DNA from 4 places in the Agrobacterium sp. 5Ca39 genome. Region 2 is predicted to be linked to each of the others. Evidence: predicted binding sites of a transcription regulator. Region 2 holds the regulator's gene; each other region holds the start of a gene.
The links. Region 2 encodes PhoB, which activates phosphate uptake and scavenging genes when phosphate is short. Its sites were predicted from a motif close to TGTCATNNANCTGTCAT; they were not measured.
Positions count from the first base shown of each region.

Region 1 (8,048 bases), 240 kb from region 2:
GCATGATGGTGATGAAGGGCGGCGACGTCATCGAGCACGGCCTGACCGACCGGGTGCTGGACGATCCGCGCGAGCCCTATACGCAATTGCTTGTTTCCTCCATCTTGCAGGTTTGACGCCATGCCGACGCCTCTCATCGTTTCGGAAGTCTTCAAAAGCTTCACCATGCATCTTCGCGACGGCATCGAACTGCCTGTCGTCCGCGATGTCAACTTCTCTGTCTGCAGCGGCGAATGCGTCGTGCTCGGCGGGCCCTCCGGCATCGGCAAGAGCTCGATCCTGAAGATGCTCTATGGCAACTATGCCATAGACAGCGGACAGATTCTGATCCGCCATGAGGGTGAAGTTGTCGACATCGGCAGCGCCTCCCCTCGCACGATCCTCGACATTCGCCATCGCACCATCGGTTATGTCAGCCAATTCCTGCGCACGGTACCCCGAGTCGCCGCCATAGACGTTGTTGCCGAACCGCTTCTGGCGCGCAGGATTGCCACTGAAGAGGCACGTGAGCAGGCGGCCGCTCTGCTTTCGAAACTTAACCTGCCGCGCGAATTGTGGTCGTTGCCGCCCGCCACTTTCTCAGGTGGTGAACAACAGCGCGTCAACATCGCCCGCGGCTTCATCACCGATCATGCGATCCTGCTGCTCGACGAGCCAACCGCTTCCCTTGATGCCACCAACCGGCGTGTCGTCGTCGAGATGATCAGGGAGAAAAAGGAAAAGGGCACGGCACTGCTCGGCATCTTTCATGATGAAGAAGTGCGAGAAGCCGTGGCCGACCGCATTCTCGACGTTTCGCAGTTTTCTCCACGGAAGGCTGCAGCATGAGTGTGAAGGTCGGCCTCGAGCCCGTCATCCACGAAACCGCCCGCGTCACCAACAGCGCGATCGGCCGCTACACCGAAATTTCGGAGCGCTGCCGGATCGAGGAGGTCGAGATGGGCGACTATTCCTATGTCATGCAGGACGGCGCCATCTGGTGCGCGACCATCGGCAAATTCGTCAACATCGCTGCCTCCGTCCGCATCAATGCCACCAATCACCCCATGCAGCGGGCGACCTTGCATCATTTCACCTATCGCGCGCGCAATTACTGGGACGATGCGGAAGACGAGACCGATTTTTTTGCCGCTCGCCGCGCCAGACGCGTTGTGATCGGTCACGATGTTTGGATCGGCCACGGCGCCACCATCCTGCCTGGGGTCGCCGTTGGAAACGGCGCGGTGATCGGAGCAGGTGCTGTCGTCTCGAGGGACGTAGCGCCCTACACCATCGTGGGAGGTGTACCCGCAAGACTGATCCGGGAGCGTTTCCCCGCAGAACTGGGCCGGCAGATGGATGACCTCCGCTGGTGGGATTGGGATCACAGAAGACTGCGCGACGCGCTCGATGATTTTCGCAGCATGGCGGCCGAGGATTTCATCAGAAAATATCGCGGCTGAAACATTACAGACCTGATCGACCCCGGGAAGTTCCCGGGGTTTGCTTTTTCAGTTTGGTGTCCTGAAGACGCGGCGGGCCGGTTCCCAGACATTCGCCGGCAAACATGCGGCCGCAACACTTGAGCTCTTTGTAATATTTTCTTCATCAAACTGACATTCGCACTTCACGCACCGCTGTTACGTCGAACCCCGTCAAAAGAAGATTGGACGGGGAAATGAGCTTTCACCTGAAGCAAGTCACGCGCCGTTTCGGCAATCACACCGCGGTCGATTCCGTGAATGTCGAAATTCCGCAGGGCCAGATGGTCGGCGTGATTGGACGTTCAGGCGCCGGCAAGTCGACGCTGCTGCGCATGATCAACCGCCTCGTCGATCCGTCCTCGGGTTCCATTTATTTCAATGACACGGAAGTTTCGTCGCTGAAGGGGGCTGCACTGCGCAACTGGCAGCGCGACTGCGCCATGATCTTCCAGCAATTCAATCTTGTTCCGCGCCTCGACGTGCTCACCAATGTCATGCTTGGACGCCTCAACCACCGTTCCACGGCATTGAGCCTTTTTAACATCTTCACACATGAAGAGCGCCTGATGGCCATCGCCGCGCTGGAGCGGCTCGGCATCGAGCATGTGGCCATGCAGGCGGCGGGTACGCTTTCCGGCGGTCAGCAGCAGCGCGTCGCCATAGCCCGCGCCCTGATGCAGTCTCCGAAGATGGTCCTTGCCGACGAGCCGATCGCCTCGCTCGACCCGCTGAACGCCAAGATCGTGATGGATGCGCTGCGCGACATCAATGAGCGTGAAGGTATCACCGTCATTACCAACCTGCACACGCTGGATACCGCGCGCAACTACTGCGAACGCATCATCGGCATGTCTCAGGGCCGCGTCGTGTTCGACGGAACGCCCGCCGAACTGACGGCCGCAGCCGTTACCGAGATTTACGGAACCGATTCTCAGGGATCCGGCATCGACGAGACCATGACCTCGACCAGCATCAATATTCCCGGCGCGCAGCTTGCCGCGCGTCCGGTGCAGCAATCTGCCGGTCCCGAACCGCTCGCTCTCGCCGGGCTCTGAGGGAACCGCCCAGCATCGTTTGCGCCCGCGTCAAGGGCCGATGGTTCACAACAAACTCCGGCTTGCCGGGAAACAGGAGAAAGTCCATGTTGAAGAAAATCCTTCTTTCGGCAGTCGCCCTTGGCGTTCTGGCCGGTTCCGCCATGGCCCAGGACGTCAAGGTCCTGCGCATCGGTCTCGACGGTTCCGAAAACGAAGCGGACCAGATCCGCAACACGAAGTGCGTAGCCGACGGCCTGAAGGCCGCGACCGGCGTTTCCGAAGTTCAGATCTTCCCATCGCCGGACTATAACGGCGTCATCCAGGGTCTGCTCGGCGGCACCATCGACATCGCCTCCATGGGCGCTTCTTCCTACGCCAAGATCGCCCTGGCCGATCCGAAGGCCGTTGATCCGATTCTGACCACCGCCGGCGCTGACGGCTCGACCGGTTACTACACGATCATGGTTGCCCGCAAGGACAGCGGCATCAAGACGCTGGCTGATGCCAAGGGCAAGAAGATCGGCTTCGCGGACCCGGATTCCACTTCCGGCTTCCTCGTTCCGAACGTCGCTATTCCGAAGGAAACCGGCGTTCCGGTCAAGGAATACTTCTCCGAAACCGGCTTTGGCGGCGGCCATGAGAACCTCGTTCTCGCCGTTCTCGACAAGAAGTTCGATGTCGGCACCACCTTTGGTTCGGGCGTGGGCAAGTGGGAAGAAGGCTACACGGCCGGCAACCTCTACCAGATGGTCAAGAAGGGCAACCTTGACATGGACGATATCGTCGAAGTCTGGAAGTCGCCACTGATCCCGAACGGCCCGCTGATGGTCACCAACAAGCTCGGCGACGCGATGAAGCAGAAGGTCGAAAACTTCTTCATGGAACTGCCGAAGAAGGACCTCGCCTGCTTCCAGGGCTTCACACAGGGCAAGAACACCGCCTACATCAAGGTCGACCCGTCTTTCTACCAGACGATCATCGACGCCCGTAAGTCGGTTATCGGCGGCTGATCCTCAGATCATATCCGGAAGCGGCGGTGCCTTGCGGCGCCGCCGCTTTTGCAAATAAAGGAAAAGCGGCATGGCGACCACACTGCACCATGGTACCTTCTCGCCAGAAGGATTGAGCGCATCGTCCCAGACGGTCATGCGTCATTATCAACAGCAGCTTGCGACTCGGCGAATCTATACCGTCATTTCGCTCGTGATCTTTCTCGTCATCCTTGCCGCCTCCCTGAATTTCGCCAATGCGGCCAATTCAGGCAAATTTTTCGAGCGCCTGCCCTATTTCTTCGATTTCATGAAGACCTTCGTACCCGATAGTCCGCTGGAAATCTTCCGGGCCATGTTCGACCTGCCGTCGCCCTATGCGGACGGTTCGCTGAAATACAACTATGTCGCGGATCGCGTTTACATCACCAGCGGTTTCTACATCCCGCACTTCATCTACCAGCTGATCATCACGCTCAATATTGCGCTGGTCTCGACGATCATCGGCACCGGCTTCGCCTTCGTGCTCTGCTTCTTCGCCTCCACCAATCTCGTTGGCGCCGGCCTTGTGCGCTGGTTGGTGCGCCGGGTGATGGAAGTGCTGCGCGCCTTTCCTGAAATCGTCGTCGCCGGGCTTTTGACAGCCATTCTGTCGATCGGTCCGATCGCGGCGATCATCGCAATCTCGGTCCATACCATCGGCGCTCTCGGCAAGCTCTTCTTCGAAGTGGTGGAAAATGCCGACATGAAGCCGGATGAAGGCCTTCGCGCCGCCGGTGCCAACTGGCTGGAGCGGGTGCGTTTCGCCATCGTGCCGCAGGTGCTGCCAAATTTCGTTTCTTATGCGCTGTTGCGCGCCGAAATCAACGTGCGCGCCTCCACCATCATCGGCGCCGTGGGCGGCGGCGGCATCGGCGAAGTGTTCCGGCTGTCCATCGGCAATGATCATGCGTCGAAGACCTATGCCATCATCATTCTGCTGCTGATCACCATCATCGCCGTCGATCAGTTTTCCGGCTGGCTGCGCCGCAGGCTGATCGGCCATCAATCCTTCGAATTCGGACGGGGAGCGGCCTGATGTCTTCCAGCTTCATTCTCAACACTGCCGAGCGCGAGAGGCTGACGGCTGCGCATCCTGAGGTATTCAACCGCAGTTTCATGCAGCGATATGGTCTGCTTGTCGGACTTCTTGCCGTCACCGCCTATCTCGTCGGCTGCTTTTTCCTCTTCAATGTTGGTCCGGCTTTTATGCAGGGCCGATGGGATCGCGCCTCCAGCTACATGCAGGACTGGTATTCCTGGCGCGCCCAACCGCGCCTCCGTTTCGAAGCCGGCAAGGTTGAACCGCAATGGTCGAGCCGCGGTCAATATCCGGTCGATGCGAAGATCGACTGGCTGCAACCCCTGCCCGATGGCGGTTACAGCGTTGTTTATGTGGGTTCGGACAACCGCCTCGATGTGACGCCAACCCGCGTGGATGTCTATGTCGACGGCAAGAACTATCCCGTCATGATCAACGACGACGGCGCTATTGCACCACAGGGGCTGCCTGCCGAAATCCAGCAGGACGGCAAGAAGGTGCTGGTGCATTACGGCTTTGCCGGTCAGGCGGAAATCCGCACCAGCCAGGTTTATGTGCAGCGCCGTTTCCTTGGATGGGCGAACTTCCTGTTCGATACGAAATCGGAATTCTGGGGCAAGGGTTATGGCGAGCTTGCCGCTCTCGCTCTCTGGGGAGAGAGGCTCGATCCCGCGCGCTCCAATCTCGGCCATATGGTCGATGATTTTCTCGACAACAGTGTCTGGCAACACGCCGACATCCTGTCCAAGCTGATGCAAACGCTGGTCATGGCTTTCGTGGGTACGCTTTTCGGCACCGTCGTTGCCCTGCCGCTCGCCTTTATCGCCGCACGCAACATCACCGCGAACAGGGCGGCGAACTGGGGCATGAAGCGCCTTTTCGATTTTCTGCGCTCGATCGACATGCTCATCTGGGCACTGTTCTTCACCCGCAGCTTCGGCCCGGGACCGATCCCCGGCATTGCCGCGATCTTCTTCACCGATACCGGCGCGCTCGGAAAGGTCTATGCCGAGGCGCTGGAGAATGTCGACGACAAGCAGCGCGAGGGTGTCAAATCGGTCGGCGCCTCCCCGATTGCCGTCAATCGCTTCGGCGTGCTGCCGCAGGTTCTGCCGGTGTTCATTTCACAGTCACTCTATTTCTGGGAGAGCAACACCCGGTCCGCCACCATCATCGGTGCGGTGGGAGCCGGGGGTATCGGCCTGAAACTGCTGGAAGCGATGGGCACCAATGCCGACTGGGACAAGGTGGCCTATATGGTCCTGCTGATCCTGTTCGTCGTTTTCCTGTTTGACCACATTTCTAACTCGCTGCGTTCGCGTCTCATCGGAAAAACGCATCATTAAACCCGGCAAGACGGGACTTCACGTGACGCCGCAAGCGTTCGTCATCCCGCCCCTCACATCAGGAGAAGCGACTGATCCTTTCTCCGTCCCGCGTCCGTAGGGCTAACTTATCCTCAAGCGCACCCTTAACCTCTATGAGGTTCCGGGTGCGCTTTTTTCCATCTGCATCATCATTCTGTCACGGAAAGAGATTACTTCGCACTCCTGACCTTGCGGGAGGCGGGCGAGTCACGCCAAATGGCTTCTCATCCCTGGTTTTCCATGACACCGAAGAGTGCTTGCCGTGCGCTATGCCATCTATTTTTCTCCGGCTAAAGATCATCCTCTGACCAAAACGGCATCCCGCTGGCTTGGACGAAACGCGTTTTCCGGCAGACTGCATGATGACCATGCCGACTATGCGGAGATGACGGAAGAGCCCCGCCGTTATGGCTTCCACGCAACCCTGAAAGCGCCTTTCGAGCTGTCCGAAAAATACAGCGAAGCAGAGCTGCTGGCGGCCGTGGCGGACTTTGCTGCAAGCCAGCCGGCCTTTGACATTCCGCGTATCGTGGTTGGTGCACTTGGGCCATTCTTCGCCCTGGTGCCGGATCGCATTTACCAGCCGCTGCAAGACTTTGCAGCGGAGATCGTGGATCATTTCGACCGGTTCCGCGCCCCCCTGTCCGAAACAGATATTGCCCGCCGCCGGCCGCAGATGCTGACCGAAAGCCAGCGGGAAAATCTGTCGCTCTGGGGCTATCCGCATGTCATGGATGATTTCCGTTTTCACATGACGCTGACCGGCCGGATCGACGAAAGCGAACAGCCCGCCGTGCGTGAGCTTCTCTCCGCACGATTTGCCGAATTCACCGACAAACCCCTCACCGTTTCCGGCCTCGCCCTGTTCATTGAAGAAACGCGCGGCGCCCCCTTCACCGTTCACAGCTGGCACCCGCTTGGCCAGCAGCCAAAGGAAGATGCGACACCATGACTGAGCACGCCCTTTCCAACGCCCGTATCGTTCTGGAAGACGATATTATTCTGGGCTCCGTTCTGATCCGCGACGGCAAGATCGCCGATATCAGCGAAGGCGCCTCCAAGACCGGAGAAGATCTTGAAGGCGATTTCCTGATTCCCGGCCTGGTGGAACTGCATACCGACCATCTCGAGCAGCATTATTCGCCGCGCCCCGGTGTCATCTGGGACAAGATTGCCGCCATTCAGGCCCATGACGCACAGGTGGCGGCCTCCGGCATCACCACCGTATTCGATTGCCTGCGACTTGGCTCGGATGAAGACGGTGGTTTCAAAAAAGGTGAAATGCGGGAAATGGCTGACGCCATCGAGGCGGCGGCGGATCAGAACCGCCTGCGCTCGGACCACCTGCTGCATCTGCGTTGTGAGGTCGCTTCCGCCGATGTGCTGGAGCATTTTGAAGATTTCGAAACCGATCCGCGCGTGCGGCTGATTTCGCTGATGGATCATTCCCCGGGCCAGCGCCAGTTCCAGTCGATGGACCAGTATATTTTCTATTATCAGAAGAAGCGCGGTCTGAGCGACGAGGCGTTCGCCGAATTCGTGCGGCGCAGGCAGGCGGCATCGGCGGAATATTCCGCCAAACATCGTGATTATCTGGCTGCCCGCTGCGCTGAGCGTGGAATCACCGTTGCGAGCCACGACGATGCAACAGAAGCGCATGTCGGCGAAGCGATTGGTCACGGTGTGAAGCTGGCGGAATTTCCCACCAGCGTCGAGGCGGCAAAAGCTTCGCACAGCGCCGGCATGAGTGTCTTGATGGGCGCCCCGAACATCGTTCGCGGCAAATCCCATTCCGGCAACATCGCCGCCCGCGATCTGGCCGAAATTGGTGTTCTGGATGTTCTCTCTTCCGACTACGTGCCCTTCAGCCTGCTCTTCGCGCCGTTCCTGCTTGCCGATCAGGTGGAAGCCATCACGCTGCCGGAAGCTCTGCGTATGGTCACCGCCACACCGGCGCGGACCGTTGGTCTTCACGACCGCGGCCGCATAGCCGGCGGTCTGCGGGCCGATCTGGTTCGGGTTCACCGCGAAGATGGCGTTCCCGTGGCACGTTCCGTCTGGCGTCTGGGCAAGCGCGTGGCATGACCGGCGACGGACAAGATAGCCGGCGC
Region 1 is NZ_AP026436.1:2,682,279-2,690,326, reverse strand. Features, by position in the region: gene phnK (phosphonate C-P lyase system protein PhnK) at 1-116, shown strand, start outside; gene phnL (phosphonate C-P lyase system protein PhnL) at 121-828, shown strand; gene ACZ47E_RS13120 (transferase hexapeptide repeat family protein) at 825-1,442, shown strand; gene phnC (phosphonate ABC transporter ATP-binding protein) at 1,658-2,518, shown strand; gene phnD (phosphonate ABC transporter substrate-binding protein) at 2,605-3,510, shown strand; gene phnE (phosphonate ABC transporter, permease protein PhnE) at 3,581-4,567, shown strand; gene phnE (phosphonate ABC transporter, permease protein PhnE) at 4,567-5,916, shown strand; gene ACZ47E_RS13095 (DUF1045 domain-containing protein) at 6,200-6,889, shown strand; gene ACZ47E_RS13090 (alpha-D-ribose 1-methylphosphonate 5-triphosphate diphosphatase) at 6,886-8,022, shown strand; gene phnN (phosphonate metabolism protein/1,5-bisphosphokinase (PRPP-forming) PhnN) at 8,019-8,048, shown strand, end outside.
Region 1: a site for PhoB is predicted at 6,082-6,098, ahead of ACZ47E_RS13095 (DUF1045 domain-containing protein). Genes of this name have one in related genera too.

Region 2 (8,048 bases):
GTCAGAACGGTCGCTTCCGCCAGCAGGCGGGCGACCGCAGCCGGGTAATCGTGGCGCTCGAGAATGGCATTCAGCAGCGGACCCACCTGCACGGCGCGGCCGCGCACATCCAGACCTTCGACCTGAAAGGGCACGACCTTGTCGTCGCCAGCAAAATCGAGATCGTCCAGTTCAACCGTTACATCTGCCATGTCATACTCCTTGGCGCAGCCGTGGCGCCGCTACCGTCCAAAAGTCCGGCTTTCGAAATGTGCTTTTTCCGCTTGTCGCACAGAGACCCGGGAAGAGAAACCGCTTCCGGGGAAAAACGTGCAAATCGTGACGATGGCCCGCCAGAAAACCGACGAGCCTCTTCGAAGTCCAACAGATGGTAATCGCTGCCGAGAAGTTCAAGCACCCGCCCGACGTTGATCAAACGGGTGATATTTTCAGATGACGCCCATGCACCAGGCGATGATGGATTTCTGCGCGTGGAGGCGGTTTTCCGCCTCGTCGAAGACCACCGATTGCGGGCCGTCGATCACCGCATCCGTCACCTCTTCGCCGCGGTGAGCCGGGAGGCAATGCATGAACAGCGCGTCTTTTTCCGCCTTGGCCATCAGGGCTTCATTGACCTGATAGGGCTGGAAGATGTTGTGGCCGCGCGCCTTGTGTTCCTGATTCATGGAGACCCAGGTATCGGTGACGACGCAATCAGCGCCCGCCACCGCCTTGTCGGCATCGTGGCACAACATTATCTCGCCGCCATTGTTGCGGGCCCAGTTCAGGAACTTGTCATGCGGTTCGGAGCCCATCGGCACTGCCATCGTCATGCGGTAACCGAAACGGGCCGAGCCCTCCACGAAAGAATGCAGGACATTATTGCCGTCCCCTGTCCACGCAATCGTCTTGCCTTTGACCGGACCGCGATGTTCTTCGAAAGTCATGATGTCAGCCATGATCTGGCATGGATGCGTGTCATCCGTCAGGGCGTTGATGACAGGCACTGTCGCATGTTCGGCAAGCTCGAGCAGGCGCGAATGATCTGTCGTGCGGATCATGATGGCGTCAACGTAACGCGACAGCACCTTTGCCGTATCACCGATGGTTTCCGCGCGGCCGAGCTGCATTTCCGTACCAGAGAGGAAAAGCGTCTCGCCGCCAAGCTGGCGCATCCCCACATCGAAGGAGACGCGGGTCCGCGTGGATGGCTTTTCGAAGATCATGGCCAGCATCTTGCCGGCAAGCGGTTTTTCCGCCGTTCCGGCCTTGGTGGCCGCCTTGCGTTCGCGGGCATCGTCGAGAATTACCCGCAGGTCCTGCGAGCTGACGGCCGACAGGTCGAGAAAATGTTTAGGTGAAGCCATTTCAAACTGTCCCATGCTTGCGAGCCCCAGGAAAGAGGCCCGCCCTTCAGTGTTTCCTCAGGCGATTTTTGCCTGTTTCGCTGTGAGGGAAGCGGCGGCCGCTTCCACGCGTGCCAGCCCCTCACGGGCTTCCTCCGCCGTGGTGACGAGCGGCGGCAGGAGACGAATGACATTATCGCCCGCTGGTACGCCCAGCAGATGCTCGGCGCGCATGGCCTGCAAGAGCTCGCCCGACGGCACCTTGGCCTTGATGCCGAGAAGCAGGCCTTCGCCACGGATTTCCTCGATAACGTCAGGATAACGGTCCTTCAGCGAAGCAAGGCCCTGGCGGAAAACCAGCGCGACATCACGAACCTTTTCCAGAAAGCCGTCAGAGAGGACGACATCAAGCACGGCATTACCGACTGCCATGGCCAGCGGATTACCGCCATAGGTGGTGCCATGCACGCCCGCCGTCATGCCGGAAGCGGCATCAGCCGTTGCAAGGCATGCGCCCAGCGGAAAACCACCGCCGATGCCCTTGGCAACCGCCATGATATCGGGGGCGACACCAGTGTGTTCATAGGCAAAGAGCTTACCCGTGCGGCCAACGCCCGTCTGCACCTCATCGAAAATCAGCAGCAGACCGTGTTCGTCACAAAGCGACCGCAGTAACTGCAGGAATTCCTTGCTGGGTGCGCGAATACCGCCCTCACCCTGAATGGGCTCGATCAGAAGCGCTGCCGTCTCGGCCGTGATGGCGGCTTTCAGCGCATCGACATCACCGAAAGGTACTTGGTCAAAGCCTTCGACCTTGGGGCCGAAACCTTCGAGATATTTCTGCTGGCCGCCGGCTGCGATCGTTGCAAGCGTACGACCATGGAAGGCGCCTTCGAAGGTGATAATCCGGAACTTTTCCGGGTGGCCCTTGGAATAATGATAACGACGCGCGGTCTTGATTGCACATTCCAGTGCTTCCGCGCCGGAGTTGGTGAAGAAGACCTTGTCTGCGAACGTTTCCTCCGTCAGGCGCTTGGCAAGCTTTTCCTGGCCCGGAACTTCATAAAGGTTCGAGACATGCCAGACCTTTTCGGCCTGCGTCTTGATCGCGTCGACAAGATGTGGGTGGGCATGGCCCAGCGAATTGACGGCAACGCCGGCCGCAAAATCGAGATATCGCTCGCCGCTTTCCGTGTACAGCCAGACGCCCTCGCCTCGCTCGAAGCGGAGGGGGGCTCTTGCAAATGTATCGAACAATGGCGCGGCGGCTTCGGCCATGGCTGTATCACTCCTTGCGCGGATGCGCTGTCAGACGGTTGTCAATAGGCTTCGAGGGTTATCCCTCGCCTGAAAATCAAAAATGCCGCCTCGCGGCGGCAGGGGCACTATTGTCACTTCGCTTGCCGATGTCAACAAAAGTCCGTATTTCCTAGGCTTCTCAAGCCCTAGTAGGTGGCAGGTCGCGAGGCCCAAGGTGTTGCCTTTCTGACTCAACTCGCCAGCAAGTTGGGGAAAACCGGAAAATCGATTCGAGATGATTCCCGCGACTCTTGCCACGGAGTCTGCGTGGCACTAGGTTAATCGCTAATTACTAGACTGCATTGCGGCGGAACTAGTCACCAAAAATCAGGCAGAAACCACGCTCGCGGCATGCCCGCGAGACGGAGAAGGATTCTGTCGAAATACACGCGAAAAGCGGAGAAGCGGCATGAACTGGACAGACGAGCGGGTCGAGAAACTCAAGAAATTGTGGGCCGAAGGACTGAGCGCCAGCCAGATAGCAGCTCAGCTGGGCGGCGTCAGCCGCAATGCCGTGATCGGCAAGGTCCATCGTCTTAATCTGCCCGGACGCGTCAAGGCTGGCGGCCCGGTGACGTCGGCGCGTTCTGCGCCCAAGCGGACTGCTGCACCTGCCCCGCGCACGGCGAATTTCGCTGGCCGCGTCAACGCTGCACCTGCTCGGATCCTGACCCGCTCCAACGCGGCGACCGCTCTTCAGGAAGAGGTCGGCATCGAAACCGCTGAAATTCTCGATTACGTTCCTTCCAGAAACGTCGTTACTCCGATCTCCCGCCGGCTGACGCTGACGGAACTGACGGAGCGCACCTGCAAGTGGCCGGTCGGCGACCCCCTGAAAGACGATTTCCATTTCTGCGGCTGTGAAGCGCTGGAATCGTCACCTTATTGCAAATTCCATGCGAAACTCGCCTACCAACCGGTCAGCGAACGCCGCAAGGCTTGAGTGTTGCGGCACACATTTGACACTCAAAAACTACGGGCCTTCGGGCCCGTTTTTTTTGTGACAAAATACCGCGCTTCCCGGACAGCGACAGCAGAACATCAAGGCTTATTCATCGTCGTCGGGTTTCGCCCCTCAATCGAATTTCGGTGGACTCTCAACCGCTCGTCAAAGGGATGAAATTATCGTGCTTGCGGAAGGTTCAAAATAAAAAGGCCCGACACCAGACCGGTTTCGGGCCTTTTCATTTTGGCGGAACGTCATGCTGAGGGGAACCCTCAGTTCGGTTCCGATCAGGCTTCCATCGAATATCCGGCACCGCGCACGGTGCGGATGACATCCTGCATATGGGAAAAGTTGAGCGCCTTGCGCAGACGTCCGACATGCACGTCAACCGTCCGCTCATCCACATAGATATCGTGACCCCAGACGCCGTCCAGCAATTGCGAACGGGAGAACACGCGGCCCGGAGAGGTCATCAGGAATTCCAGCAGGCGGAACTCCGTCGGACCGAGACGCACCTCGCGGCTTTTGCGGTGAACGCGATGCGTCTCGCGATCCAGCTCGATATCGCCGCACTTCAGCACCGAAGACAGAACCTCCGGACGGGCCCGGCGCAGCATGGCCTTGACGCGGGCCATCAGTTCCGGCGTGGAAAACGGCTTGACCACATAATCGTCCGCGCCGGTGGCGAGGCCGCGAACCCGTTCGCTTTCCTCGCCGCGCGCCGTCAGCATGATGATGGGAAGGCGCTCGGTTTCCGGCCGCATCCTGAGCCTACGGCACAGCTCGATACCGGAAACGCCGGGAAGCATCCAATCCAGGATGAGCAGATCCGGAATACGTTCCTGCAGCCTGATCTCTGCCTCGTCTCCACGGGGTATGGTGTCGACGTCATATCCCTCAGCCTCGAGATTGTAACGAAGCAGGACGCTCAGCGCTTCCTCATCTTCCACAACTGCAATCTTGGGCACCATATGCTAACTCCGCAAGCCGCTGCTTGTCTGTTACTCGGTCACCGAACCGAGCGTGTTGGAACTGTCGTCCTTCGGACGCTCGCCCTCCGGCTGGCTGCCGGTGGTCATGTAATAGATCGTCTCGGCGATGTTGGTGGCATGGTCACCGATGCGCTCGATATTCTTGGCGCAGAACAGAAGATGCGTGCAGGTGGTGATGTTGCGCGGATCTTCCATCATGTAGGTCAGAAGCTCGCGGAAGAGCGAGGTATACATGGCGTCGATTTCCTCGTCGCGCTCGCGAATGGCATTGGCCTTTTCGGCGGAACGTGTCGAATAGACGTCAAGGACTTCTTTGAGCTGTACCAACGCCAGCTCCGACAGGTGCTCTATGCCGCGGGCGAGTTTGCGCGGCACGCCCGTTCCGGCCACCGCGATGACACGCTTGGCAGTATTCTTGCCGAGGTCGCCAACGCGCTCGAGGTCCGCTGCAATACGCAGCGTGCCGATGATCTCGCGAAGGTCTGCCGCCATCGGCTGGCGCTTCGCAATGGTGACGATGGCCTTGTCGCCGATCTCTCGCTCGGAATGATCGAGGATAGCGTCATCGGAAATGACCTTCTGGGCAAGCGCGGCGTCGGAATTGACGAGCGCACGCACGGCGTCGGCACACATCTGCTCGGCGAGACCACCCATCTCGGCGATGCGTCGCGTCAGGAACTTCAGTTCGTCATCATAAGCAGACAGAATATGCGAATGGGTCGTTGTCTGGTTCACGGTCTATTCCTCCGGCTTGGCCTTGCATGCGACCGCCCGAAGCGGGGCCGCAGCGGCACCAGTCTTGTTGGGTTGCGATAAAGCGCCGGCCGCGATCAGCCGAAGCGGCCCATGATGTAATCCTGCGTGCGCTGGTCATCCGGATTGGTGAACATCTTGTCGGTTTCATTTTCCTCGACAAGGTGACCGAGATGGAACATGGCCGTACGCTGGGAAACACGTGCCGCCTGCTGCATGGAGTGCGTGACGATAACAATCGTGTAATTGGTGCGCAGTTCGTGGATCAGTTCCTCGACCTTGGCAGTGGCGATCGGATCCAGCGCCGAGCAGGGTTCGTCCATCAGGATCACTTCCGGGCTGACGGCAACGGCGCGTGCAATGCACAGGCGCTGCTGCTGACCGCCGGAAAGACCGGTGCCGGATTCGTGCAGGCGATCCTTAACCTCGTTCCAGAGACCCGCCTTCTGAAGGCTCTGCTCAACGATCTGGTCCATATCCGCCTTGTTGCGGGCGAGACCGTGAATGCGTGGACCGTAGGAAATGTTTTCGTAGATCGACTTCGGAAAAGGGTTTGGCTTCTGGAACACCATGCCGACGCGGGCGCGCAACTCCACGACGTCAATCGCCTGATCATAGATATCGTCGGCGTCGAGCGTGATCTTGCCCGTGACCCGGCAACCGTCGATCGTGTCGTTCATACGGTTCAGGGTACGCAGGAAGGTGGATTTGCCGCAGCCGGACGGGCCGATAAGCGCGGTTACCGTATTTTCGCGAACGTTGAGGTTCACGTCGTAAAGCGCGCGCTTTTCGCCGTAATAAACCGAAACGTCCTTGCCGATCATCTTGTATGAGACTTCATTCATTTTCTTGTCCAGCGCCTTTTCAACTGCTGCTTCCGACAACATGTTCATTGCTCAATCTCCCTTTACCAGCGCCGTTCGAAGCGGCGACGCAACAGGATTGCGCCAACATTCATGACGATGAGGAACAAAAGCAGGATGATGATAGCGCCTGAAGTCCTTTCGACAAAGGCGCGCTCCGCTTCATTCGCCCACATGTAAATCTGCACCGGCAGGGCCGTGGACGGGTCCATCGGCGTTGTCGGGTAATTTGCTACGAATGCCACCATGCCGATCAGCAGCAGCGGCGCAGTTTCGCCCAGCGCGTGTGCGAGGCCGATGATGGTGCCGGTGAGGATGCCGGGCATGGCGAGCGGCAGCACGTGGTGGAAGATCGTCTGCATCTTGGAAGCGCCGAGACCCAGGGCGGCGGCGCGGATTGACGGCGGCACGGCTTTCAGGGCAGCGCGGGTCGCAATGATGATCGTCGGCAGGGTCATCAGCGTCAGGACGAGGCCGCCGACCAGCGAGGCCGAGCGCGGAAAGCCCATGAAGTTGATGAAGACGGAGAGGCCGAGCAGACCATAAACGATCGAGGGAACAGCCGCGAGATTGTTGATGTTCACCTCGATGAGATCAGTCAGACGGTTCTTCGGAGCAAACTCCTCAAGGTAGATCGAAGCCGCAACACCGATCGGCAGCGACAGCACCAGCACGATCAGCATCATGTAGAAGGAGCCAATCAGCGCCACGCCGACACCCGCCGCTTCCGGACGGCTCGAGGCGCCGTTGATGAAGATGCCGGTATTGAAATGCTTGCCAAGCTGCCCGCTTTCGGCGAGCTGGTTCATCCAGCCGAGCTGCTGGTTCGAGATACGGCGATTGGCTTCATCCGCCGTCAGATCGACCTGGCCCTTGAAGGCGCTGTCGACGTCGCCCGAGGCCAGCAGCGTCACCGTGCGGGTGGTGCCGATAACGGCGGGGTCGGCAACGACGATATCGCGAAGCTGCGTACGTACGCTATCGGAGATCAGAAGGTTGACGGCGCGAAGACCGGTGCGGTCCGTTGGCGCGACGCCCAGAACCTTGGCAACCGCATCACGGGCAAGAACGGGATAATTGGCCGTCATAAGCTTGGCCGGATTGGTGGCACGCTCGTTCTTGGGATCGATGATCTGTTCGGAGAACTCAACCGGAACGGTGATCATCGTCTGCTGGAACGCGGTGTAACCCTTGGAGACAACCGAGAAAAGCAGAAGGAAGAGAAAGATGAGGCCGAAGGAAATCGCTGCCATGCCATAAGCACGGAAACGGCGTTCGGCGGCATAACGGCGCTTGATGCCGATATCACGACGCGTCGCCTTGACGGCGTTCGCACCAGCTGCGGGAGAGGCGATGTCGGTCATTCATATTGCTCCCGGTATTTGCGCACGATGTAAAGCGCGTAGATATTCAGGCAAAGCGTGATGGCGAAAAGCGTGATGCCAAGCGCAAAGGCAACCAGCGTCTGCGGTGAGGTGAATTCAAGGTCGCCCGTCAACTGGCTGACGATCTTGACCGTCACCGTGGTCATGGGCTCGAAGGGATTAAGCTGCAGTCGAGCAGCGACACCTGCCGCCAGAACCACGATCATGGTTTCGCCGATGGCGCGCGAGGCCGTCATCAGCACGGCGCCGACGATGCCGGGAAGAGCAGCCGGAAGAATGACCCTCTTGATGGTTTCGGAGCGCGTTGCGCCAAGTCCGAGCGAACCATCGCGCAGCGAACGCGGCACGGCGGTGATGATGTCATCCGACAGCGACGACACATAGGGGATCAACATGATACCCATGACGAAGCCGGCGGTGATGACACTCTGCGCCTGGATGAAGTTGGCGTAGTTACCCGTCGCCAGCCCGTTGATCTGCGCAGA
Region 2 is NZ_AP026436.1:101,747-109,794, reverse strand. Features, by position in the region: gene ACZ47E_RS00520 (Hsp33 family molecular chaperone) at 1-191, opposite strand, end outside; gene argF (ornithine carbamoyltransferase) at 429-1,346, opposite strand; gene ACZ47E_RS00510 (aspartate aminotransferase family protein) at 1,404-2,603, opposite strand; gene ACZ47E_RS00505 (GcrA family cell cycle regulator) at 3,034-3,567, shown strand; gene phoB (phosphate regulon transcriptional regulator PhoB) at 3,858-4,541, opposite strand; gene phoU (phosphate signaling complex protein PhoU) at 4,572-5,297, opposite strand; gene pstB (phosphate ABC transporter ATP-binding protein PstB) at 5,393-6,208, opposite strand; gene pstA (phosphate ABC transporter permease PstA) at 6,223-7,542, opposite strand; gene pstC (phosphate ABC transporter permease subunit PstC) at 7,539-8,048, opposite strand, start outside.

Region 3 (8,048 bases), 680 kb from region 2:
AGACGGCGCGACCGCGCTGCGCATCATCGAACTGGACACCGCCAGGAAAGAGTGGACCGGTCGCAGCTGGCTTTATCCGCTGGCGGAAGGCGGCGAGGCGATCGGTGACTTCAACATGCTGGACGAGACCACTGCCCTCGTCATCGAACGCGACAACGGCGCCGGCACGGCCGACAAGGCCTGCGCCGACCCGAAGGCTCCCACTGCGGACTGCTTCGCCCGCCCAGCCAAGGTCAAGCGCATCTACAAGATCGAATTCAACGACGCCAATGTCGGCAAGGCCGCCCGCAAGATCGGCTACATCGACCTGATGAAGATCTCCGACCCTGATAACAAGAAGCGCCAGGGCGGCGGCAATGGTTTCTACGACATGCCTTTCGTCACCATCGAGAATGTCGACCGCGTCGATGCCACGCATATCATCGTCGGCAATGACAACAACCTGCCTTTCTCTGCCGGGCGGGCGCTGGACAAGGCTGATGACAACGAATTCGTTCTGCTTGAGGTCAAGGACCTGCTCGAGGCGAAGTGAGGCCACGGCTGCCGTCATTTAAATTGACGGTCACCAATGATCCGGACGGAGCGCTGGCAGATACGAACGTCTGCGCGGCGCTCCTTTCCGATTTTCCTGCCGCGACAGAAACATGCTTGCGGAAAAGAAGACGTTTCATGCAGGACCATGCCGAAAGACTGTACTACGCCCTGAAGAGAAGCTGGTCGGGCGAGACCAGCGGCCTCTGGTCGCGCGAAAATCCAGCCAGGGGGCAAGGAAGCGTCACTGCCCTGGTGGTTCAGGACATTTTCGGCGGCGAAATTGCGAAAACCGCTGTCAGCGGCGCGCAACACTTCTACAATATCATTGAAGGCGTCCGCTGGGATTTCACCTTCACCCAATTCGATCTGCCGGTGGGTTATCAGGATCATCCCGCCAATCGGACCGAAGTCATGGCGACGATAACGCCGCTGCAATATGCCTATCTCAGCGCCTGCATTCGAAAGGCACTCGGCCACGGCTGAACGGCTTGCAAAAAGAACAGCCCATTGCTGTTCGATCCGCACGGCATGGAGGTCAACCAGCGCGCTACACTTCAAGACCAAGATTTATGTTTCCCGCAAAGCGGACACAATCCACGCGATAATATTGCTTGGCGAAATGGCTGTACCGACAGGAGAGACATTTAATGAGCGAGAGTTGTCCGGTTCTGACACCGGCAGAACGGCAGGTTCAGGATATATTGGAACGCAAGGAAGCGGCGATGATGGCGAGTGTTCATGCAGCGGTTGAGCGCGCCAGCAAAGAAGTCGCCGAAGCATTCGAGGCGACCGGGTCAGACGTGCAGCCACCACCCCGGGATTATTTTGCCGCAGTTGCGCATCAACAGCTCTTTTTGTTGTTGTGCGGGGCCGATCCGCAGACCCTCGAGGGCGGCGACCCAGAAATCGCCGGTCATATCATTCGGAATGCTCAAAACATAACGGAGCACTACTGGAAACGATAATGCGCCCGAATGTCGCCGGCAGGTGACGCCGATCTGTAAGGAGAGAATGTCACACGAAGCAAGAGACGTAATCTGAACTTGACAGGGTATGCTGGTCACGGATGGACGGCTCCGCCGTCTCGCGTCATAGGGCCTTCATCATGCCCGGTTAAGCAGGCGCAAAATCGGGAGACTGCAATGGATTCGGCCGCACAGATCAAGCGCCCTAAGCTCGCAGAGACCGTCATTCATGCAACAGCCAGCGTAAGAGACTCGAGCATCGGCAGATGCTGCGAGATTTTGGCCGATACCTCGCTGCATAATGTTGAGCTCGGAGACTACTCTTATCTTGGTCCCCGCTGCATGGTGGGGGATGCGATCATCGGGAAATTCTGCGCCATCGCCGCGGAGGTCAGGATAGGCGCTCCCAACCATCCGATGGACCGGCCATCCATGCACCGTTTCAGCTACTGCCCGGAATATTACTCTGCCGATGCGGTGCGCGACGATGCCTTTTTCGCGCAGCGGAAGCAGGATCGCGCCGTCATCGGTCACGATGTCTGGATCGGGCACGGGGTCATCGTACTGCCGGGCGTCAAGGTGGGACACGGCGCGGTGCTGGCCGCCGGCGCCGTGGTGACCAGGGACGTGCCGCCCTATACCATCGTCGGCGGCGTACCCGCAAAAATCATTCGCGAGCGCTTTTCACGATCGATTGCGCAGAAGCTTACCGCTATTGCCTGGTGGGACTGGCCCTTCGAGACGATCATGGCGCGGCTTGGCGACTTTCAGTCAAACGATATCGAAGCGTTCTGCGAGCGCTGGTCCTAGCACGGGGCCAATGTCGTTTCTGTCGTAAACAGAAACTCCGCCGCTCCTTATTCGAACACGAAGGCCAGCCGCTTGCCCGTCAGCTTCGCCAGTTGCTGCAAACGTCCGTCCAGCCGCTCTCCGGCAAAATCGCAATAATCATGCGGCACCACAAATTCCAGATCGAGATCCGGATTATCTGTCTTGCGGAATTTCAGGTGATCCACGACACCCGGCATGGAGGCTGAAAAAAGATATACGACGCGCAGCAGGCCGCCCAGCAGTTTGGCGAGTTCCTGCAGACGCTCCCCCGCCATGGCGGCAAGCGGCTCGGTGGTGCCGTTGTCGTTCAGGCCTTCAAAGCGGTAATAATTGGCAAGTGCAATATAGGCGCGCCCGGGATGGGTGATCGCCACGAAGGACGAGTGGGCGATGATATTGAGCGCCTGCAGACCGCGGTAATCGGGATGCGCGCGCCAGCTGATGTCGGCCAGCAGGCAGGCGGCCTGCCGATAGCGGCTTTCCTCTTCCGTCTCGTCGATGCCGAAAACCGGGAAGGTGCGACCGCTCCAGTCCGCCAGTTCTCGCGCATGCTCCGGAGAACGGGCGCGCAAAATGGCAAGTTCGTCGGCGGCAACCAGCAGCGGATCGGATTCGCGCTCCGCCTCCGTCAGCAGCGAATAAAGGTAACCCTCGCGTACGCCCTGTGCGGAAAAAGCGATCCTGGCCGGCTTCATCATCTTCAGAACTTCGCGCATGGCGATGGCACCGAATGGCAGGAGCGAGCGGCGGTTCTTGGAGACCGCCTGCCAGGCGGGATCCTTGCTATCCCGGGAGACGATGACCTCCTCGAGGAAATTCAGCATTTCCTCCAGCGGCAATTCATAACCCTGCATCATGTGCAGGGGATAACCGGATATCTCCATATGCAGCTTGGCGATATTTCGCCAGGTGCCGCCGACGGCGTAAAAGGTGCGCCCCTCACCCGCCGCCAGAAGTTTGGCGAAGGATTTGACGTGTTTTCTGGCAATGGTCGCCGCTTTTTCCAGCGAGCCGTCCGATTGCTCCGAAAGCCGCAGACCGCCAAGCGGCAGGGTGATGCCTTCGCCGCAGCTCTTGCCCTTGATGTCGATCAGCTCCAGCGAGCCGCCCCCGAGGTCGCCGGCGATGCCATCAGGATCATGGAAACCGCTGATCACGCCATAGGCTGAATAAAGCGCTTCCTTCTCACCCGACAGAACCTCGATCTCGCAGCCGAGGATGGTTTCGGCCTCACGAATGAAATCGGGACCATTTTCCGCTTCTCGGGCCGCGGCCGTGGCCAGCACATAAAGCTGCTGCGCCTGCGCCTGCTCGGAGAGGGCGTGAAAACGCCTGAGCGCCAGGAGCGCGCGGCTCACACCTTCCTCATGCATGCGCCCCGTCAGCGCCAAACCTTTGCCGAGCCCGCAAAGCACCTTTTCGTTGAACAGCACCGCAGGCGCGCGGGAAAGACCTTCATATACGACAAGACGAACGGAGTTCGAGCCAATATCTATGACGGAAACGGGGGCAAGGCCGGTCAGCCGCCCCTGTGCTTCTGATCGAGTCATTCAGCCTGTTTCTTGCGGGACGAAATCAACCCGGCAATCAATTTGGGCGCACTGGATTTCAGGGCTTCACCACGTCCGGAAAGGCTGGGATTGGTCATGAAATAGTGCTGCGCGTTGAACGGTTCTTCGCCTTTACGCACCTCGATGCGCCTCGACGTTCCGTCCGCAAGTATCTCGTAGCTCTGCTGGTTGTCAATGAGATTGCCCAGCATAATCTGTGAAAGAACCTGCTCATGCACGGTGGGATTGGTCAGCGGCACCAGCGTTTCCACGCGGCGGTCAAGATTGCGCGGCATCATGTCGGCGGAGCCGATATAGACCAGCGCCTTGTCCGACGGCAGGCCGAAACCATTGCCGAAGCAGAAGATGCGGCTGTGCTCCAGGAAGCGGCCGACGATGGATTTGACGCGGATATTGTCCGACAGGCCGGGCACCTGCGGGCGCAGGCAGCAGATGCCGCGCACGACGAGGTCCACCTCAACACCCGCGGCGCTGGCACGGTAGAGCGCATCGATGATCTCTGGATCGACAAGCGAATTCATCTTCATCCAGATCGCCGCCGGCGCGCCGCGCTTGGCGTGCTCGATTTCCTCGTGAATATGCTTGAGGATGCGCGCGCGTAGCGTATAGGGCGAGACGGCCAGCTTCATGCCCTCCTCCGGTTCGCCGTAACCCGTGATGAAGTTGAAGATATTCGCCATGTCGTGGGCGATCTTCGGGTTGCAGGTGAAGAAGGACAGGTCGGTATAGATCTTGGCCGTGATCGGGTGATAGTTGCCCGTGCCAAGGTGGCAATAGGTCCGGAGCTTGCCATCCTCGCGGCGCACCACCATCGACATCTTGGCGTGGGTCTTGAGTTCTATGAAGCCGAACACGACCTGCACGCCGGCGCGCTCCAGATCGCGCGCCCAGCGGATGTTTGCTTCCTCGTCGAAACGCGCTTTGAGCTCGACCAGCGCGGTGACGGATTTACCTGCTTCCGCGGCATCGATCAGCGCGCGAACGATCGGGCTGTCGTTGGAGGTGCGGTAAAGCGTCTGCTTGATGGCAAGTACTTCGGGATCGCGCGCAGCCTGCAGGAGGAACTGCACCACCACGTCGAAGCTTTCATAGGGATGGTGAACCACCATGTCCTTTTCGCGGATAGCAGCGAGGCAATCGCCGGCATGTTCACGAACGCGCTCCGGGAAACGGGCATTGTAGGGCTCGAATTTCAGGTCGTCGCGCGGGGCACGCACGATTTCCGAGATCGTGTTGAGCGCGAGAAGACCGGGCAGAACCGCGACGCGATTATCCGGCACACCGAGTTCGTGCACCACGAACTGCCTCAGCGACTGCGGCATTTCACTGTCGGTCTCGATGCGGATGACGGAACCGCGGCGGCGGCGTTTCAGCGCGCTTTCAAAGAAGCGCACCAGATCTTCGGCCTCTTCCTCCACCTCGATATCGCTATCGCGGATGATGCGGAACGTGCCGGAACCGCGAACGGTATAGCCGGGATAGAGCCGGTGAATGAACAGACCGACCACATCCTCGAGCGTGATGTAGCGGATGGCGTTCTTCTCATCCGGCAGCCGCACGAAGCGGTCGAGCGCCGGCGGCAGGCGCAAAAGCGCCGTCATCGGCTCGCGGCCGTTGACGCTGTCCAATTGCAGGCCCATGGAAAAGCCGAGATTGGGAATGAAGGGGAACGGGTGCGCCGGATCGATGGAGAGCGGCGTCAGCACCGGGAACATGCGTTCCTCAAACTCGGTCTCCAGCCAGTTGCGATCCTCATCCGAAAGCGCAGCCGGGCGTACGATGTAGATTTCTTCCTTGGCAAGATATTGCTGCAGAACGGCAAGCGAGGCCTGCTGCTCCATCTGCAGGTTGTCGATTTCCTTCAGAATATCTTCGAGCTGTTCTGCCGGGGTCTTGCCGTCCGGGGTCCTGACGGTGATCTTCTGGCGCACCTGGCCTTCGAGGCCGGCGACGCGAACCATGAAGAACTCATCGAGATTGGCCGCCGAGATAGACAGGAAACGCAGCCGCTCCAGCAGCGGGTGATCGGTGTTCAGCGTTTCCTCAAGGACACGGCGGTTGAACTGGAGCCAGGAGAATTCACGGTTGATGAAACGCGCGGGGCTATCCCAGAGGTTCTCGCCCTCGGTCTGCGGCTGAACCTTGTTGAAATCTTCCTGCGCGACAGCGTCCATGCCCTGTTCCATCCCCTGACCAATTTCCAATCCGTGATCCTGCTGCATCCCGCGATCGTCCTTCTTGCCCGTATAACAGTTTGACGACGGAACTGTGACAGTCAATCGTCGTCCGGTCCGTTATGTCTCTCGGCATTGTCCATCGCGTTGAGGACTTCCGCGACCAGTGGGCGGGTGATCCTCGTTCCGCGCGAAAGCGCCAGCCTGTCGATCCGCTCTACGATCGTCTGCGCCGTATCGAGCGAACGTTCCATTCTGTTGACGATGTAGCCTATGAGTTTGTCATCCATGTAAAGCTGCCGGTCAGCGAAGAGCTTCACCAGCACCTGCGCCAGCAACGCCTCGTCCGGTTCACCCGTTTCCACCACCGTCACGGCCTTGAGGCGCGAGCGCAGATCCGGCAGCGTGACCGGCCAAGCCGACGGCCATTGCCGGCTGGTCATCAGAAGCGTCGTGCCATTCTGGCGTACGCTGTTGATGACATGGAAGAGTTCGGTATCGTCAAAATCACGCCGATCGGCATCCTCGAATAGCACCGCCCCCCTTTCGGCCGCGCGCGCGGCATCCGCGCCCGCTTGCGGATGAATCTCGCGGGCCTCGCTGATATTTTTCCAGATATTGGCAAGGTGCGATTTTCCGGAACCGGGCGGCCCTGCCAGCACGACCACCGGCGAGGGCCAGTGCGGCCATGCGTCAACGAGGCTGACGGCGGCCTCCAGCGAAGCCGACACGAGGAGATCGTCCCGGCCGGAGGCGGACGGATGCGAAAATGCGAGCGGCAGCTGCTCGGCCTTCGACCGGGCGTTGTCGGTTTTGATTGGGTCAGTCATTGTCAGCTCTGAGAGTCAACCTTGCCGGAGGACGTTTCCCTTTCTTCCAGGGTGAGGTTGGCTTCCCAGGGAAGGTTGGCGGCGTGCCCGTGGTAAAGATCGCTTTCAAGATACCGCGACAAGGCGAAGCGGACAAGCACGCCGACCGCCGCCGCAGCCGGCACCGCGACGAGAAGCCCGACGAAGCCGAAAAGCGCGCCGAAAGCGAAGAGGGCAAACATCAGCCAGACAGGATGCAGGCCGACGCTGCTGCCGACAAGTTTCGGCTGCAGGATGTTGCCTTCGATGAACTGGCCGGAAAAGAACACGACGAGGGTCAGCACGACATAGAGATAATCCGGCCAGAACTGCACGATGGCGACGCCAACCGCCAGGATCAGGCCGACCATGGAGCCGATATAGGGAATGAAGCTGATGAGGCCCGAAAAAAGGCCGATCAAAAGGCCGAAATTAAGCCCGACCAGCGACAGGCCGACGGCGTAATAAACCCCGAGAATGAGGCAGAGCGAGCCCTGCCCACGCACGAAACCGGCAATGGTCTTGTCCATGTCGCGGGCGATCTGGCGCACCGTGTGCACGTAATCGCGCGGTATCCAGCTGTCGACCTTGTCGATCATCCGGTCCCAGTCAAGCAACAGGTAAAAGGCGACGACGGGGGTGACCACCAGGAGCGACACGACATCGACCAGCGATTTGCCGGAATTCCATATCTGCGTCAGCAATGTGCCGATGAAACCCGCACCTTCGGTGAGGAGTTTCGAGAAGTTCTCCTTTACCGCGTCGATCTGGCTGCTCACCCAGTCCGGCAGGAGATTGGTATCGGCGCCGGCGATCAGCTGCTGCAGCGACGAGATATATTGCGGTATGCGCGTGATGAATTCCGAGGCCTGGGCGGCGATGAGCGGAATGATGATGATGAGCGACAGCGCGAAGACCAGCACGAAGGAGATGAGAATGACGACTGTGGCCATCAGCCGGCTGAGGCCGCGCCTCTCCAGCCAATCGGCCACCGGATCGAGAAAATAGGCTAGCGCCATGCCAGCCACGAAAGGCAGGAGAATGGAGCTGAAGACCATCAGGAAGAGGATAAAGACGGCAAGCACGCCGATCCAGAAAAACACCTGCCGGCGCAGGCTGGTACCG
Region 3 is NZ_AP026436.1:785,503-793,550, reverse strand. Features, by position in the region: gene ACZ47E_RS03885 (esterase-like activity of phytase family protein) at 1-532, shown strand, start outside; gene ACZ47E_RS03880 (YunG family protein) at 670-1,017, shown strand; gene ACZ47E_RS03875 (hypothetical protein) at 1,182-1,499, shown strand; gene ACZ47E_RS03870 (DapH/DapD/GlmU-related protein) at 1,677-2,309, shown strand; gene ppx (exopolyphosphatase) at 2,357-3,880, opposite strand; gene ACZ47E_RS03860 (RNA degradosome polyphosphate kinase) at 3,877-6,075, opposite strand; gene hdaA (DnaA regulatory inactivator HdaA) at 6,177-6,905, opposite strand; gene ACZ47E_RS03850 (AI-2E family transporter) at 6,908-8,048, opposite strand, start outside.
Region 3: a site for PhoB is predicted at 1,622-1,638, ahead of ACZ47E_RS03870 (DapH/DapD/GlmU-related protein). Genes of this name have one in related genera too.

Region 4 (8,048 bases), on a different replicon from region 2:
CGAAAAACACGTTTCTTATGGCGGTTTCGGAGCAGACTTCTACAATCCAGGCAGGGCGTTTTCGGTTACCCTGCGCAAGACATGGTGATGTAAGATATCCACAATATTTCAATATATTGTGGATATTTCCTGATGCACGATGTCATGCTCTGGCTTGGCCCGAGATTCAAATAGGCGGCCGCCCACCACGGCCTACGCATCAGGACAAATCCCGCCTTTTCAAAGCAGCCTGTGCAGACGTCGCCAGGCAGCGGGCGTGTTACCCACGGACTGACGGAAAGCCTTGGTGAGATGAGCCTGATCGGAAAAACCGAGCTGGGCAGCAATATCGGCCACCGTCAGATCGCCTTCCAGCAGAAGTTTCTGTGCGGCATCGATACGCCGCTCAAGTTGCCATTGCAGAGGTGTTTTGCCGGTTGTCTGGCGAAACACTGTGGCGAACCAGCTTTCCGACAGCCCGACAATATCGGCCATCTCGGCGACCGTCATGCGGTCATCACCGCGCTTTTCCACGCGGGCGAGCAACCGGTTCATCTGCGCCTGCGTCAACCTGCCATTGGCCTGCTCGGGCGTTGGTCCGGGAATATCCAGCAAGCCGGCAACAATACTGCCGACGAGGCTTTCGGCATAAAGCGGATGTTTCTGCGGCTTGGCCAGTTCATCGACCAGCAGACCAGCCAGGGTTTCCACCGCGCCGATATCCTGCATCTCGACAGGACGGCGCAACGCGGTCATGGCTGCCGAACCGCCGACCGCCGGGGACAGGAAGCGGAGAAGCCGGTCCTTGTGGATATGCAGGTTGAGATGGGAAAAACGATGCGTGGCGTTGCTGCCCGTCCACATGGGCACGCCTGCCGGCACGTAAACCGCCCGCGTCATCGGCCGCGAATGTTGCGAAAGCTCGCCGTCGCGATTTGATATGCGGATTCGCGACGAGACGTCGTTGAAGAAAATCATGATGCGCGGATCGGCGGCGAGATAATACCCCTTCGCCCCCACTTGGCTCTCCGCCTCCCAGAAAGCGCTGACCAGCCCGTCGAACTGGCGCCACTTGACCGGCGCGGTGACGCTGATCCCTTCCGTGTACCAGGTCATGGAATGCCAGAAACCCAATGCAATTACCGTCCGGTTGTCGAGCCGAGGCCGAGGCGTGGAAACAAACGTGGCACAGGGCGATCGTGGCAATCACCCTGCACGCCGCCATAACATGACTTATCTATTCATGTTAATAGCAAAGAACATTATGAATAGAAACATTCTCCCCCGCGAAAAGGCTGGAACCTCTGGCTGGGACGACCGTTGAATTCCTGACAGGAACCAAACGAGGGAGATTATTCATGGACCGCAACAAGGAACCCGGCGACTTCGCAGAGAAGAAGCGCGAGGAACAGGGCCGCGGCGTCATCGTCGCCGGACCGGATGCCCACGAGAATGAAAAGAGCGGCAGAACCCCGTCGCAAGGGGCGGAGAAATCATCCCCGGAGCGTCCGGTACCGTCTTCCGACCGTCGGTGAGCCGCCGCCGCGTCCAGCACATTTACGCAACGCATGTGAGGGCGCCAAGCCGATCTACGAGAAGCCGAAAACAAAAGCGCCTCCCCGATCGCTCAGGGAGGCGCTTCTTAATGGCAAACAGGCTCGTTACAGAAGATCGAAACGGTCGGCGTTCATCACTTTCGTCCAGGCGGCGATGAAGTCGCGGACGAATTTTTCCCTGTTGTCGTCCTGTGCGTAGACTTCCGCATAGGCACGCAGGATCGAGTTCGAGCCGATCACGAGATCGACACGAGTGGCGGTGTACCGTGCCACGCCAGTCCTGCGGTCACGAATCTCATAGAGATTGTTGCCGGTCGGGACCCAGGAATAGGCCATATCCGTCATCGTCGTGAAGAAGTCAGTCGTCAGGGCGCCGGGCTTGTCAGTGAACACGCCATGCGCCGCACCGCCGTAGTTGGCGCCGATGACGCGCAGACCGCCGACAAGTACTGTCAGTTCCGGCGCAGTCAGGCCGAGAAGCTGGGCGCGGTCCAGCAGCAGTTCTTCGGGGCTGACAACATAGTCCTTCTTGATCCAGTTGCGGAAACCATCCGCCAGCGGCTCGAGCGGAGCAAAGCCGTCAGCATCCGTCTGCTCGGCGGAAGCGTCGCCGCGGCCCGGTGCAAACGGCACGGCGATATCGAAGCCGGCCGCTTTCGCGGCCTGTTCCACGCCGTAATTGCCGGCCAGAACGATGACATCCGCGATGCTCGCACCGGTTTCACGGGCAATCGGCTCGAGAACCGAAAGCACGTGGGAAAGACGGGCGGGCTCGTTGCCTTCCCAGTCCTTCTGCGGAGCAAGACGGATACGTGCGCCATTGGCGCCACCACGCTTGTCCGAACCGCGGAAAGTGCGGGCGCTGTCCCAGGCGGTGGCAACCAGATCTGCGACCGGAAGGCCGGAAGCGGCGATCTTGGCCTGCACGGCAGCCACATTGTAGCTCGTGGAGCCTTCAGGCACCGGGTCCTGCCAGATCAGGTCTTCTGCGGGAACGTCCGGTCCGAAGTAACGGGATTTCGGCCCCATGTCACGGTGCGTCAGCTTGAACCAGGCGCGGGCGAAGACTTCCGAGAAATGATCCTGATCATCCTTGAACTTCAGCGAAATCTCACGGTAGATCGGATCGACCTTCAGTGCCATGTCGGCATCGGTCATCATCGGGATGGTGCGGATCGAGGCATCCTCGACGTCAACAGGCTTGTCTTCTTCGGCAATGGTGATCGGCGCCCATTGCGATGCACCGGCGGGGCTATGCGTCAACGTCCACTCATGCTTGAACAGCATGTCGAAGAAGCCATTGTCCCACTTGGTCGGATGGCTCGTCCACGCGCCTTCGATACCCGAGACGACCGTATCACGACCGATGCCGCGGCCCTTGGTGTTGATCCAGCCAAGGCCCTGATATTCCGGGCCTGCGGCTTCGGGATCGGGGCTGAGATTGGCCGCGCTGCCATTGCCGTGCGACTTGCCGATCGTGTGGCCGCCGGCGGTGAGCGCCACGGTTTCCTCGTCGTTCATGCCCATGCGCGCGAAGGTCTCGCGCATCTGCGCCGCCGTCGCCAGCGGATCGGATTTGCCGTTCACGCCTTCCGGATTGACGTAAATGAGACCCATCTGCACGGCGGCAAGCGGGTTTTCCAGCGTTTCCGGCTTCGTCACGTCGCCGTAACGACCGTCGCTCGGAGCCAGCCATTCCTTTTCATCACCCCAATAGGTGTCCTTTTCCGGAGCCCATATGTCTTCACGGCCGAAGGCGAAGCCGAAGGTCTTCAGGCCCGCAACGTCGTAGGCAATGGTGCCGGCGAGCGCGATCAGGTCTGCCCAGGAAATCTTGTTGCCGTATTTCTTCTTGATTGGCCACAGCAGGCGGCGACCCTTATCGGTGTTGACGTTATCAGGCCAGGAATTCAGCGGTGCAAAACGCTGGTTGCCGGTGTTGGCGCCGCCGCGGCCGTCCGTTACGCGATAAGAGCCGGCGGCATGCCAGGTGACACGGGCCATCATACCCACATAGCTGCCCCAGTCGGCCGGCCACCAGTCCTGACTGTCGGTCATCAGGGCCCGAAGATCGGCCTTGAGAGCCTCTACATCAAGCGTCTTCAGCGCTTCGCGATAGTTGAAGGAGGTGCCTAGCGGATTGGTCTTGGTGTCATGCTGATGAAGAATATCGAGGTTCAGCGCGTTCGGCCACCAGTCGGTCACCGATTTGCCGGAAGCCGTATTGCCTCCGTGCATGACGGGACATTTGCCAGCCGGTTTTGAAGTTGCGTCCATTTCACCCTCCGATGGGTTTAGCAATTAAACAAAATAAGTTCGACACGGGCAGCGGTGTGAATCAGCGTTCGCAACGGGTTACTGCCAACCGCCGCGACACTGATAGCCTTTCACAGCTACAGCCTCTTTCTGTCATGAAGATGACTAACAGGCGGGTTCCATAATTTCCAATTGTATATTCTAAAGGCTGCGATATGCTGAGCTTATGATTTCGCTCTCCATGAAACATCTCCGCTATTTTGACGCTTTGGCGAAGATCGGCCATTTCGGGCGTGCTGCCGAAGCCTGCGCCATTTCGCAGCCCGCCCTTTCGCTCCAGATCCGTGAACTGGAAGAACTGATCGGTGCGCCGCTGGTCGAAAGAGGCAGCCGACAGATCAGGTTGACCGCTCTTGGTGAGGAGTTTGCCGAGCGCACCCGCGCGATCCTTCAATCGGTCGATGAGCTGCAGGATCTGGCGCGGGCTCGGCACGGCCCGCTCAGCGGCCGCCTGCGCATCGGCGTCATTCCGACCGTTGCTCCCTATCTTCTGCCGCAGGTCATCAAGACGCTTACAAGACATTACCCAGGGCTGGAAGCGCGCCCGCGAGAGGCGGTAACGCAAAAACTGATCGAGGACCTTTTGGAGGCCCGGCTGGACATGGCCATCGTCGCCCTCCCCGTCTCGGAGCCGTCACTCGAGGAAATCCCGCTGTTTTCCGAGGAATTCATCCTGGTGCGGCCGATGGAGGATGCGGGCATGCCGGTGCCGAGCGCCGACAAGCTCGGCGAGATGCGCCTGCTGCTTCTGGAGGAAGGCCACTGCTTCCGCAATCAGGCGCTGTCCTTCTGCAGTACAACGAATGCGCCTCCCCGCGTGCTGATGGAGGGCAGCTCACTGTCCACCTTGGTGCAGATGGTCGGTGCCGGCATCGGCGTCACGCTCATTCCACAAATGGCCGTCGACATGGAGACACGGCAGTCCACGGTCTCGGTCTTCCGTCTGGCGGAACCGCGACCGTCCCGCACGATCGGTATCGTGTGGCGGAAGAGTAACCCGCTTTCGGCGCAGTTCGCTCATATTTCGGAGATCGTCCGAGACTGTGGTTGTCAGAAGCTCGGCCTCACATCCTGATGGCTACGGTCTCAGGATCGCGCTGGTCCTGCGGTCTTCATGCGCTTCGGCCTTGCGGGCCCTTCCGTTTGCCCTTTGGCTTGAAATCGACCAGCAGCGATTTCAGCTCGATATCCCTGACCCTTCTTGCCGCCTCGTCCGGGCGAACCCATTCCACCAGACGCTCGCCACGCTCCTTGAATTTGGTTTCCGCACCCGTCACTTCGATCTGAAACACGTCCACGACGCAGGGCACGACTTCGCCATTATCCAGCATCTTGAGATAGGTATAGCGGCCGACCGCTTCCTTTCTGACCCGGCCACGAACACCGGCCTCTTCCCAAGCCTCGATTGCCGCGGCCTCATGAGGCTTCTTGCGCTTCATCGGCCAGCCGCGCGGAATGATCCAGCGGCCGCTGGTGCGTGACGTGACAAGCAGGATTTCGACATTGTCATCGCCCCTGCCATATCGAAAACACAGCGCGGCATATTGCTGCCGGAAAGCGCCTGTGAAGAGCTTTTCCGGAACCGCAGCAAGCTGCTGAAGCAATGTCAGGGGGCGGGCCGGGCGGGATTTCCGGCTTTTTTTCGTCGATTTCATATCCGTTGATAGTGCTGATTTTCCGGGTTGCATCAATGCCCCGCGTGCATTTATGACAGTTTTATGACAATTACCCCCCACAACATAAAAAGCGCCACTGAGGGCCAATTCGCATGATGAGCATTTTCCGCAAACTGATGCCGCGCGAGGATCGTTTCTTCGACCTGTTCAGCAAACATTCCGAAACCGTCATCAAAGCGGCCGAAGCCCTCGATAGCCTGTTGAGCGGCGTCGAGGTCGAAAAGAACTGCGATCTCATCGTTGCCCTCGAACATCAGGCGGACGACATCACCCGCGACGTGTTGCTTGCGGTGCGACGCAGTTTCATTACGCCCTTCGACCGCGGCGATATCAAGGACTTGATCCAGTCCATGGATGACGCCATCGACATGATGCACAAAACGGTCAAGACCATCCGCCTCTTCGAGCAGAGCGAATTCGACCCGCTGATGAAGGAGATGGGCCATGAGATCGTGCGCGCGGCGAGCCTGATCGCAGAGGCCATTCCGCTTCTCGAAAAGGTCGGCACCAATGCCCAGCGCCTGTCATCCATCGCCGAAGAGATCACCCGCGTCGAGGGGCGCTCCGACGACCTGCACGACCAGGGACTGAAAGACCTGTTCCGCCGCCATGGCGCCGCCGGCAATGCCATGGCCTATATGATCGGCAGCGAGATCTACGGCGAACTCGAAAAGGTGGTTGACCGCTTCGAGGATGTGGCCAACGAGATCAGCGGCATCGTTATCGAGAACGTCTGATGGATGTCGCACTTGCACTGCCGCTGCTTGTCGGCCTCATCGCCATTGCACTGTTCTTCGATTTTCTGAACGGTCTTCACGACGCCGCAAATTCCATTGCCACGATCGTTTCCACCCGGGTGTTGCGGCCGCAATATGCCGTTGCGTGGGCGGCCTTCTTCAATTTCATAGCCTTCCTCTTCTTCGGCCTGCATGTGGCGGAAACGCTCGGTACCGGCATCATCGATCCGGCCATCGTATCTCCGCAGGTGATTTTCGCGGCGCTGATCGGCGCGATCGTCTGGAACATCGTCACCTGGATTTTCGGCATCCCCTCCAGTTCGTCGCACGCCTTGATCGGCGGCCTCGTTGGCGCAGGTCTGGCAAAGGTCGGCTTCAATTCCATCGTCTGGTCGGGTCTGCTGAAGACAGTCGGCGCCATCTTCATGTCGCCGGCAATCGGCTTTTTCCTCGCGCTGCTTCTGGTGCTTGCGGTATCGTGGCTTTTCGTGCGGCAGACGCCCTTTGCAGTGGATCGCACCTTCCGCGTCATGCAGTTCATCTCCGCCTCGCTATATTCGCTGGGCCATGGCGGCAATGACGCGCAGAAGACCATGGGCATCATAGCCGTGCTGCTGTTCAGCCAGGGACATCTCGGGGAGAGTTTCTACGTGCCCTTCTGGGTGGTGATTTCCTGCCAGTCTGCCATGGCGCTCGGCACCTTGTTCGGCGGCTGGCGCATTGTGCATACGATGGGTTCGAAGATCACGCGGCTCAACCCGATGCAGGGTTTCTGCGCTGAAACCGGCGGCGCATTGACGCTGTTCGGCGCCACTTGGCTCGGCATCCCGGTCTCCACCACGCACACCATCACCGGCGCCATCGTCGGCGTCGGGGCCGCACGCCGCGTCTCCGCGGTGCGTTGGGGACTGGCCGGCAACATCGTCATCGCCTGGATCGTGACCATGCCGGCAGCGGCACTGATTTCCGCTTCCGTTTACTGGCTGACATCGCTGTTGGGCTGACACTCCCCTGCCCCATCGGCCCCTCCCGGAACAAAAACCACACCGTGGCTGTTTGATCCGGGAGATCAACAGGCAAGCGGATCGCGAAAAATGGCACGTCAGGTTTTCTGGAAGGGTTATCTGAAGCTGTCGCTGGTGACGGCGTCCGTATCGCTGACACCTGCAACGACAGAAGGCAACAAGTACCGCTTCCACGTTCTCAATCGCAAGACCGGCAATCGCGTCGAAAGCCGTTATGTCGACAGCGTCACCCACCGCCCCGTTGCGGCGAAAAACCAGGTGAAGGGTTTTCCCCGTGGCGAGGACGATTATGTGCTGCTCGAGGATGACGAGATCGATGCGGTGGCGCTCGAAAGTACGCGCACGATCGATATCAAGACCTTTGTGCCAAAAGGCTCCATAGACTGGATCTGGTACGACCGACCGCACTTTCTTCGCCCGGAAGACAAGATCGGCGCCGAAGCCTTCAGCGTCATTCGCGAGGCCATGACGGCAAACGGCGTTTTCGGCATTGCCCGGCTTGTGCTCTACCGGCGGGAACGGGCCGTGCTGCTGGAACCTTCCGGCAAGGGTATCATCCTGTGGACATTGCACTACGGCGAGGAGGTGCGCGAAAGCATTGACGCTCTCGATCCGAAGATGAAACTTGAAAAGCCGCTGCTGCAGGCCATGGAAAAACGCATTTCCAGCCAGATGACGGAGTGGAAACCAACGTTGGTTCAGGACCCGATCCAGAAAAAGATCAGGTCGCTGCTCAAGAGCAAAGGCAATGAGGCGCCC
Region 4 is NZ_AP026437.1:931,550-939,597, reverse strand. Features, by position in the region: gene ACZ47E_RS17980 (TonB-dependent siderophore receptor) at 1-88, shown strand, start outside; gene ACZ47E_RS17975 (helix-turn-helix domain-containing protein) at 220-1,113, opposite strand; gene ACZ47E_RS17970 (hypothetical protein) at 1,338-1,514, shown strand; gene katG (catalase/peroxidase HPI) at 1,641-3,812, opposite strand; gene ACZ47E_RS17960 (hydrogen peroxide-inducible genes activator) at 4,018-4,926, shown strand; gene ACZ47E_RS17955 (NUDIX hydrolase) at 4,964-5,506, opposite strand; gene ACZ47E_RS17950 (DUF47 domain-containing protein) at 5,620-6,264, shown strand; gene ACZ47E_RS17945 (inorganic phosphate transporter) at 6,264-7,268, shown strand; gene ku (non-homologous end joining protein Ku) at 7,359-8,048, shown strand, end outside.
Region 4: a site for PhoB is predicted at 5,559-5,575, ahead of ACZ47E_RS17950 (DUF47 domain-containing protein). Genes of this name have one in related genera too.